One region of the Paenibacillus stellifer genome, then DNA from elsewhere that is predicted to be linked to it. Evidence: riboswitches for the same ligand, from Rfam matches in the RefSeq annotation. Region 1 holds a riboswitch; the other holds the start of a gene.
The links. A riboswitch is a leader RNA that binds a small molecule or an ion and turns the genes downstream of it on or off. The one in region 1 is predicted to bind cyclic di-AMP.

Region 1 (4,874 bases):
GATGCCTGGAAATACGGCGGGTCGGACGCCTATACCCAGAATGTCTATATCCGGGGCAAGCTGGTGCTTAAGGATATCGAACACCAGGTCGGCTCGAAGACGATGGATACGATCATGTCCACCTATGCGCGCACCTACCGTTTCCGCCACCCGTCCACCGCCGATTTTCAGAAAATCGTGGAGATAGTAACCCGCGCATCCTGGCAGGATTATTTTGACCGGTATGTCTACGGACAGGGAGCTCCCGACTTCGCAGTAGAGAACATTAAGAAATCGCGAGACAAATCCGGGAACAGCGAGTCCATAGTCACCGTCGCCAACAAAGGGAGCTTCTATCCCGGAGTCAGCGTCCGGTTCACCTTCCAGGACGGGCATGCGGTAATCAAAACCTGGGACGGCCAGGGAGACCGCACTTCGTTCAAGATCGTCTCGGCGTCTCCCCTGCTCTCGGCGGAGATCGATCCCGACCATAACGTTGTGCTTGAGACGAAGCATATGAACAATTTCCGTAAAGCGTCCCTTCCGGCCGCAGCCGTCTCGCGCTGGACGGTTAGTTTGACGAACATAATCGAAGCAGTGCTCGGAATTTATGGATGGTGAGGTGAAGTCATGAGAAACTGGATCGCCCGCGGCTGGAAAAGCGTAAAAGAACAGCTCTATATCCTGATTCTGCTATTTATCTATCGGCTGCTCTGGGGATACTGCCTGTACCGTTTCATAAGATCAGCAGTCGTCCCTGCTCTGCTGCGCTACCCTTCGGAGAATGCTGGAGGCAGCGCGTCCGGCCGGCTGCTGTACTCGGTTGAGGCCCAGCTTGGCCTGCTCCATGACCCGGCCGTGATGCGCTGGCTGTGGACCCTGCTGATTCTGGCGGCCGTCCGCCTGCTTCTTACACCCTTCATTCGTGCTGGACTGCTGTATGAGCTGCATCAGGAGAGCCGCGGAGAACGGGGTCTGTTCTTTTTTTCCGGGATGAAGAAGTATGGCTTGCCGATCCTGCTCTTCAGCGCAATCGAGTGGGTGCTCACCCTTCTCCCCCTATACTGGCTGCTCCCGAAGGGCTTGCAGTTGCTGCACACTTCACCCTCCGGACCTTCACTCCTGCTCACGGTCCTCCCCGTCCTCCTGGCCTGGCTGCTGTATGTGTGGCTCATCCGGCTGCTGCTGCTGTACATGCAGTTCGGATACACCGGAGAGACCGGCATCCTGCCATCTCTGCTCACCGCCCTTCGCCGGTTCCCTTCCGCCGCGGGCATCGGATTCCTGATGGGTGGCGGAAGCCTGCTCGTCCTTGTAATCAGCGCCGCCACAGGCCTGCTGCTTCCGGGCTTCCCTGCTCTGCTTCTCAGACAGCTTGCTCCCCTGCCCTCGCTCGTATTCGGCCTCTGGGGACTTGCCTCTCAATATCATACTTGGCGGGGAGAACGAATAAGATCCTGAGCCCCCCTGGAAAACCCTTTCATTTATGCTATTTTTCAAGAAAAAGAGTTCAGAATCCTTGACGGGAATCTGAACTCTTCTTTTATTTCCCCTTCTCCAAACTCTTCCTCGGACGAAAAGGATTTGCCAAACGAGAAAACCTCTGCTACAATGAGGCTTGTGTTGAGGGTAACAAGTTTGTAATCTTTTAAAAAGATAAGCTATTTTGACGACTGTAGTCTAATTATGTCGAATTCATATTGAGGTGCACAACAAGCCAAATCCCTGGGCACCGGGGAGCGGGGGAACCATTTCTTTGGGTGAATTGATCTCGTAACAGAGGGATCATAGGGAACCTTCAAACCGAATCCTTAAGCTAACCACGCAGGCATTTGGAAGGGGAATTTCAGTTGAAATCGTTCAAGAAGAAAATCGCAGCCGCTGCGTTGGGTGTTGTGATGGCTTTCACATTGGGTACCGGAAGCGCTTTCGCAGACTCCAAGATGGACACTGTTATCTCTAAAACAATCGGAATCTCTTATAAAACCGGCGGCACGACAACAGCCGGCTTCGACTGCTCGGGATATACCCGCTATGTCTTCACGAAACTAGGTCTTTCACTTCCTCGCACTTCTCAAGCGCAATACAAAGTAGGATCCTCCGTATCCCGCAGCGAGCTGCGCTCCGGCGATCTTGTCTTCTTCAATACGACGGGAAGAGGCGTCTCCCACGTTGGTATTTATGTCGGCAACGGCAAATTCGCCAATTCTTCCTCCTCGCACGGCGTCACGATCAGCTCACTGAGCCAGTCGTACTGGGCCAGCCGCTATGTAGGCGCCAAGCGCGTTATGAGCAAAACCGCTTATCAATCGGTCGCATACGATTAATGATCTGCAATCATTACCCACCCGGATCTGATTTCTCCGATCAATTCCGGGTTTTTTCCTATTTAAGGTAAATATACACCAGATCATTCGCCCTGAAACAGTCCCCGCGAGAAATGAAAAACAAATTTTTTTGTCGGTCCTCAAAGATGCTCAATCCCAGAGAATTCGCGGGTTTTGGACAAATTCATAGGTAAGCGCCTAAATGAAAGCGTTATAAAAATGATTACAGCTATGTACAAAATGATTGCCAAGCGGCTAAAGGTTTGTTACAATTATCGCAATGAAATCTTAGTAACATTTTTGTAATGAATATTAACGTTTTCGCGATCTTTTTGTTACGAATGAATCGCTATACATCGAAATCACAATTACAGTAGGTGCCGAGTTCCCTGAAGCAGGGAAGCGGGGGAACCATCTTTGGGTGAATTGACCTCCTATTTAAAGAGTGGTCATAGGGGACCTTCTACCGAACCCTTAAGCTAACCTCGCAGGCATTGGAAGGAGTCCAATCGTTTGAAGAAGAAGTTGGTGGCAGCATTCCTCAGTTTCTCCATCGTTCTAGCAATCGGAGCAGGCAGCGCACTCGCCGATTCCAAAATGGATAAGGTGATTGGCAGCGCGATCGGAACCAAATATGTATCCGGCGGTACAACGACGAGCGGATTTGATTGCTCCGGGTTCACCATGTATGTGTTCAATCAAATCGGAATTGATCTGCCGCATCAGTCCGGCTCCCAGTATCAGATGGGCGAAGCCGTATCCCGCAGCGAACTGCGAGCGGGGGATCTCGTGTTCTTCAACACTAGCGGAAAAGGCGTATCCCATGTCGGCATTTATGTCGGCGACGGCAAATTCGCCCATGCTTCCACTTCCAGAGGCGTTATCATTACCTCTTTGAGTGACAGCTACTATGTGAACCGCTACGTCGGCGCCAAGCGCGTTATGAGCAACACCAAGTACCAGGCTGCGGCTGCCGATGCGCAAGATGACGATAACGTTCAATAATGTACTATTAATGTAGATTTGCCCCTGCCGGTCGCTGACCGCAGGGTTTTTTATTTGATACGCGACATTTTGACCGTCTTATTTACCATTTACCCCTTTCAAAATTTGTCAAACGCCGTTTATGAAGGAAATGACAAATTTCGGCGATTTATTTGAGAAATTGGGTACGGACACCGAGGAAAGTTTTTGCGTCGGTCCGGCCCTTTTTGTATATAATTTAAATAAAGGTCAGAAGCACAGGGTCTTGACTCTTGGATAAGGAGGCCGCTGAACTTATGATTAGCTCACCTGTAATTTTTCACGCCGTCCCTATGACAGCCGCGCATGCCAAAGATATCTGCACCTGGCATTACAAGGCGCCTTACAATATTTACGGCTGGCTATCCTGGGAGCAGATGGAGGCGCTCGGCATCGAATTCGGGGATCCGCGCATCCGCCGGGAGCAGTATGTTTCGATTATGAATCAGAATGACGAGCTTTGCGGCTTTGCCCAGCTATTCCCTTTAGACGGTGAGGTCCGCACAGTAAGGCTGGGGCTCGGCATGCATCCCGATTTATGCGGCCAGGGCACCGGGCATCTGTTCGTCAGTGCAATCATCGAGGAAGCCCGCAAGCGGTATCCCCGGCGGGAAATCGACCTGGAGGTCCTCACCTGGAACCAGAGAGCGATCCGCGCTTACCGGAAGGCCGGCTTCACCATTACCGATGCTTACGAGCGCCGTACGCCAAATGGAGTTAAGCCGTTTTATTGCATGGTTTACGATAAATCGCGGGCCTGACTATAGAAGCGGATACGCAGTCGAACCAGAGGAAATTGCGGGCGTGCCATGTGACCTGCCGTTGCCGTTGTCCGGGAAGCAATAAACGGAGTATCAGCGACAAACGCCTGCAGCGGTCTTTTAGACGCCAGGAGATACACGAGAAACAGAAATACGCCTTCCATCCTGCAGCCTCGCGGCTTCAGCGAAAGAAGGCGTATTTGTTAATGCTGTATCTATTGCGCGATTCTTGAGCTTCCGGGTAATGGGCTTACCGTGTCTTCTCTTACCGTGTTTTCTCGAACGCCTCATTAAATTCATGGGCTTCCCGAACGTCGAGCGCGGTAATTCCGCCTTCTTCACCCGTTGACAGACGCAGAGTAACCGTTTTATAGTCGATGGTAATATGCGGATGATGGGCGAACGCTTCCGAAATGGCGGCTACTTCATCCACGAAGGCAATCCCCTTCATAAAATCGCTGAACACATATTTGCGCACCATGGCTCCGTCATCCAGCTTCCAGCCATCCAGTTTGCCTATCTGCTCCTGCAGTTCTCCCTCGGTTAACAGCACTTTAGATTTCCTCCCTTGACAGCCGCCGGCTTCCCGCAGCCTTCCTTAAAACAAACATCCCTCAGTCTTCAATCCAAGGGATGCGCCAGGCTAAGGCTTATTTTCGGTTTAATGTATTCTGGGCTCCCGGCATTTATACCTTGGACACCCCCAATTTTACCATGAGGGCACATTCGGGGCAAATGAGCGGAGTCCTCAGATCAGCGCGACAGACTCCAAATCCTCTTCCCC
Region 2 (4,874 bases), 2.7 Mb from region 1:
AATCACAACCTTAAAGGGCAGAAATAGGTGCATGTCCATGTTCGGGCGCTCTCAGGACAGGAAAGAAGGCTGAGTTCCCTTTCCCTTCCATTTGCAAGGATATAAGCTGAACTATATACTTTTTACTATTACCAATAGAAATCATCTATTGAATATGAAGTCCGACGGGACAGAAAGGAAAGACTTACATTGAGCAATCCGAGAAGAAGAAGCACTCCTTCCAATGCCCAGAGTCAACAAGAGAGGCGGCGACTGGAGCAGGAACGCCAAAAAAAGAAAACGCGAATACTGCTGATCGCCTCAGTGGTTCTGGTCATCGCGATTTTCGCCGGACTGTTTGCCTTAGCCTCCCAAGATTCAGAAACCAAGAACACCGCCTCCACGCCGGCCGAGTTCGACTATTCGACTCTCCCAAGGCTTGGACAGGCCGACGCACCGGTCAAGCTTGTGGAGTTCGGCGATTTCCAATGTCCCTCCTGTGCTCAGTTCACGAATAGCGTCAAGCCTGAACTGATGGACAAGTATATCAATACGGGCAAGGCGGCGCTGTATTTCGTCAATATGTCGTTTATCGGCCCCGACTCCGAGACAGCTTCTCTTGCCGCTCTGTCGGTCTATCATCAGAACAGCGATGCCTTCTGGAAATTCTATGATGCGATGTACGAGAACCAGGGAGAAGAGAACTCAGGATGGGCTGCCGAGGACAAGCTGGTGGAGTTGGCCCAAAAAGAGCAGCTCGATATCGATTACGAACTTCTTCGCACTGATATCCAGAATCGCACCTATGCCGACGAACTGTCACGCGATAACAAGACAGCCTCCGACAATGGGGTGTCAAGCACGCCGACGCTGTTTGTCAACGGGACTGCGGTCCGAAATGCCCTTGCTTTGAACGAAGTGGGAGACGCAATCGAGTCGGCGGCGAAGGCGGCAGAGTCGAAATGAAGGAGTTCGTAAGACGCCACTGTCTGTACCTTGCCTGGTTTGTCTCGTTGGTTGCGGTAGCAGGCAGTCTTTACTTAAGCGAAGTGCTTAAATACGAACCCTGCAAGCTGTGCTGGTTTCAGCGGATTTTCATGTACCCGCAGTTCGTGCTGCTCGGCATTGCGACCTACCGGAACGACAAGAAGATCATTCCCTACATTTTGCCTTTGTGCATAATTGGAGGGAGCATTTCGACCTATCATTACGCAGAACAGAAAATACCCGCTCTTGGACGTATTGCATCCTGCAGCATCGGCGTCCCATGCACCAAGGACTATCTCAATTGGTTCGGATTTGTGACGGTTCCGCTTCTGGCGCTCACGGCATTTGTGCTGATCGGACTGCTGCTCTGGAACGGGAGAGAACGGTCAGTTGAAGAAGACAGCCTTGGAGAATGAAAAATCAAGAGCCTGAGGGATAAAACAAGAGAATGAAAGAGTAGAAGATTTCTTACTGGAAATTTGCGCTTTTTAGTCGGTTTTTCAATTTATTTTCATCTTATTCACTGTTTACTGCTCCGGGTTTATCGACTAATATTAGACCTTGTGAGAAGTTGAATATGCGCTGAATTTTCCCATAACGGAAAAACGGGGGAACCAACATGACCGCCAGCCGGTCAAGGGGTGAATCGGAACCGAAATGTTCGGTCCGTAGGGCTTCCACAGTCCGAATCCGCCAGCTAACCTCGTAAGCCACAGTGGATAATGATCATGTCTTAAGCATGCGGTCATTACCGTATGCTTATTTTTGTGCCTCCATTTATGAAAATTAACCACTGAAAACGGCGCACGGTATTACCGTTTCAACTCACCAAAGAGAGGAACTGGATCCAACATGGTAAGCAGAGTCAAACGGCTGTTGATCGGCCGTCCAAGGAAGTCAACAGAGCTTGAACAGGAGAAATTAAGCAAGCTGAAAGCACTTGCCGTTCTGTCCTCCGACGCACTCTCATCCGTCGCTTATGGTACGGAACAAATACTGCTCGTGCTTGTAACAGTCGGCTTCACGGCGGTCTGGTATTCGCTGCCGATCGCTCTTGCTGTTCTGGCATTGCTGGCGATTCTGATTTTGTCGTACCGGCAGACGATCTTCTCTTACCCGCAGGGCGGGGGAGCGTATATTGTCGCCAAGGATAATCTGGGCGTCTCAACAGGACTGCTGGCCGGCGGTTCTCTTCTGGTGGATTACATCCTGACGGTTGCCGTAAGCGCCTCGGCGGGTACGGACGCGATCACGTCGGCTTATCCGAGCCTGCATGACCACGCCGTAGCCATCGCCGTGACGGTTATCATCATTCTGACGATCATCAATCTTCGCGGCGTGACGGAGTCGGCCTCCTTCATCGCGATTCCGGTGTATCTGTTCGTCCTGTCTATCGTCGTTCTGATCGTGACAGGCGTGATCAAGTACGCAACCGGTGGAGCACACGCCGACGTTCCCGAAATCGGGACGGCCGTTTCGAATGTCAGCCTGTTCCTGCTGCTAAAAGCCTTCAGCTCCGGGTGTTCGGCGTTGACCGGTGTTGAAGCGGTATCGAACGCCATTCCGAACTTCAAGGCTCCGGCTGAGAAGAATGCGGCCAAGACGCTGATGATGATGGGTCTGATCCTCGGTTTCATGTTCACGGGGATTACGCTGCTCGCTTACTGGTTCGGCATTTCGCCCAACGCGAAAGAGACGGTCGTATCGCAGATCGCGGAATCGACCTTCGGACGCGGCTTCCTCTACTACGCGATTCAGGCGGTTACAGCGGCTATCCTGTTCCTGGCGGCCAACACCGCGTACTCGGCTTTCCCGCTGCTGTCGTTCATGCTGGCCAAGGATAAATACATGCCGCATGCCTTCATGGTTCGCGGTGACCGGCTTGGATTCTCGAACGGCATAATTTTTCTGGGTGTCGCCTCTGCGGTTCTTGTTGCAGCGTTCCACGGGGAGACTACCAATCTTATTCCGCTGTACGCAGTTGGCGTATTTATTCCGTTCACCCTGTCCCAGCTCGGAATGATGATCCGCTGGTATAAGCTGAAGCCTGCAGGGTGGAGAACGAAATTTATTGTCAACACCATCGGGATGCTGACAACTCTGACCATTACGATGATCTTCATTATTACGAAATTCTCGAATGTGTGGGTAGCCTTCATCTTTCTGCCGATCGTGATGCTGATCTTCTTCCGGATTCATAAGCATTATATGAATACGGCAGACCAGCTCCGGATTCAGCTTGATGCCGAGAAGCCGGTAATCAAGGGCAGCACGATCGTCGTTCCGGTATCCGGCGTGACGCGCGCGGTGCTTCACTCGCTAAGCTATGCAAAGTCGCTCACCGATAACGTAGTGGCGCTGTACGTCGGCTTTGATGAGGAAGAGATCCGCAAGATGGAGCAGAAGTGGGAGGAATGGAACCCGGGTGTCCGTCTGATCGTGCTCCGCTCGCGTTACCGCAGCATTATACGGCCGCTGGTCAAATTTATCGACACGGTCGAATGGAAGACAGCCTCAACGGACCATATTACGATTCTGATTCCGCAGTTTATCACGAAGCACTGGTGGCAGGCAGTCCTGCATAATCAAACAAGTGTGTTTATCCGGACTTATCTGATGAATCATAAAGATATTGTCGTCGCAACAGTGCCTTATCATTTAAATAAATAGCTTAGTAAGATCTGCTTTGTTCTCAAAGACCGTTCCGGGTTCACCGGGGCGGTTTTTTTGCTGAAAAAACAAAGGTTTTCCGAAAATATCGATTTTTCAGTATCTTTCAAGTTGACATAGATAATGAGAATCAATATCATTTATATAGAAGAGAGCTATATTGCTCGATGGTTGATAGCAGGGACATGAACGGTTACTATTACAGCGGTTATACCGCTTTGATGAGGATGAGGAGTGAAGTGAAATGGCGGAACGCCTGAACGCGAATCAATTAAGCATCGGATATTCGGAGTCGATTATTGTTAAAGACCTCAATCTGACCATTCCAACCGGAAAGATCACAGCGCTCGTAGGCGCGAACGGATCAGGGAAGTCGACGATTCTCAAAACGATGTCCCGGCTGATGAAGCCGGCCGGAGGCAGCGTGCTGCTGGATGGCAAATCCATTCACAGTCAATCGACCAAGGAAGTGGCCCGCCAGTTGGCTATACTTCCGCAGAATCCCACTGCTCCGGACGGACTGACGGTATCCGAATTGGTTGCTTACGGACGCTATCCGCATCAAAAAGGCTTCGGCTCACTGACTTCCGAGGATCGCCGGATTGTGGCGAATGCGATTGAAGTTACCGGTATGACCGCATTTGGAGACCGGCCGATCGAACGCCTCTCCGGCGGACAGCGGCAGCGTGCCTGGATTGCCATGGCTCTTGCACAGGAGACGGAAATTCTGTTCCTCGATGAACCGACGACCTTCCTAGATATGGCCCATCAGCTTGAAGTGCTGCAGCTGCTCCAAATGCTGAATGATCGGGAAGGAAGAACCATTATTATGGTCGTTCATGACCTGAATCATGCCTCGCGCTACGCCCAGCATATGGTTGCGATCAAATCAGGCACTGTGATCAGCGAAGGAACCCCAGGCGAAGTGATGACACCAGAGGTTCTGCGCAAGGTTTTCGGCATTGAAGCGGACATCGTGGAGGACCCGCGCACCGGACTTCCGCTATGCCTTCCACACAGTCTTGCCGGACGTGAGGCTGTCTAAGAAGTTCATCTTGCACGATGTCACCGAAGCCGGGAGCCTCTGCTACATTTGCCCGCGGGTAAGCGAGCGGGAGCGGAGCGCACGCCGTGAGGAATACCGTCTGCGGGCAGGATCGGCTGCTGCGGAATAAGCCTCCGGCATCAATCTGGAACAGCAACTTCATAGGCTTGCAGGGGCTCCCGTCATTGACAAG

Region 2: another riboswitch for cyclic di-AMP. It lies ahead of PSTEL_RS14490 (APC family permease); the one in region 1 lies ahead of PSTEL_RS00850 (C40 family peptidase).

The regions. Positions count from the first base shown of each region.
Region 1 is NZ_CP009286.1:148,334-153,207, reverse strand. Features, by position in the region: gene PSTEL_RS00860 (M1 family metallopeptidase) at 1-600, shown strand, start outside; gene PSTEL_RS00855 (hypothetical protein) at 610-1,440, shown strand; cyclic di-AMP (ydaO/yuaA leader) riboswitch at 1,685-1,825, shown strand; gene PSTEL_RS00850 (C40 family peptidase) at 1,878-2,306, shown strand; cyclic di-AMP (ydaO/yuaA leader) riboswitch at 2,675-2,815, shown strand; gene PSTEL_RS00845 (C40 family peptidase) at 2,820-3,311, shown strand; gene PSTEL_RS00840 (GNAT family N-acetyltransferase) at 3,587-4,090, shown strand; gene PSTEL_RS00835 (4a-hydroxytetrahydrobiopterin dehydratase) at 4,356-4,643, opposite strand; gene PSTEL_RS00830 (hypothetical protein) at 4,839-4,874, opposite strand, start outside.
Region 2 is NZ_CP009286.1:3,138,085-3,142,958, reverse strand. Features, by position in the region: gene PSTEL_RS14500 (DsbA family protein) at 190-945, shown strand; gene PSTEL_RS14495 (disulfide oxidoreductase) at 942-1,382, shown strand; cyclic di-AMP (ydaO/yuaA leader) riboswitch at 1,537-1,693, shown strand; gene PSTEL_RS14490 (APC family permease) at 1,819-3,636, shown strand; gene PSTEL_RS14485 (ABC transporter ATP-binding protein) at 3,881-4,681, shown strand.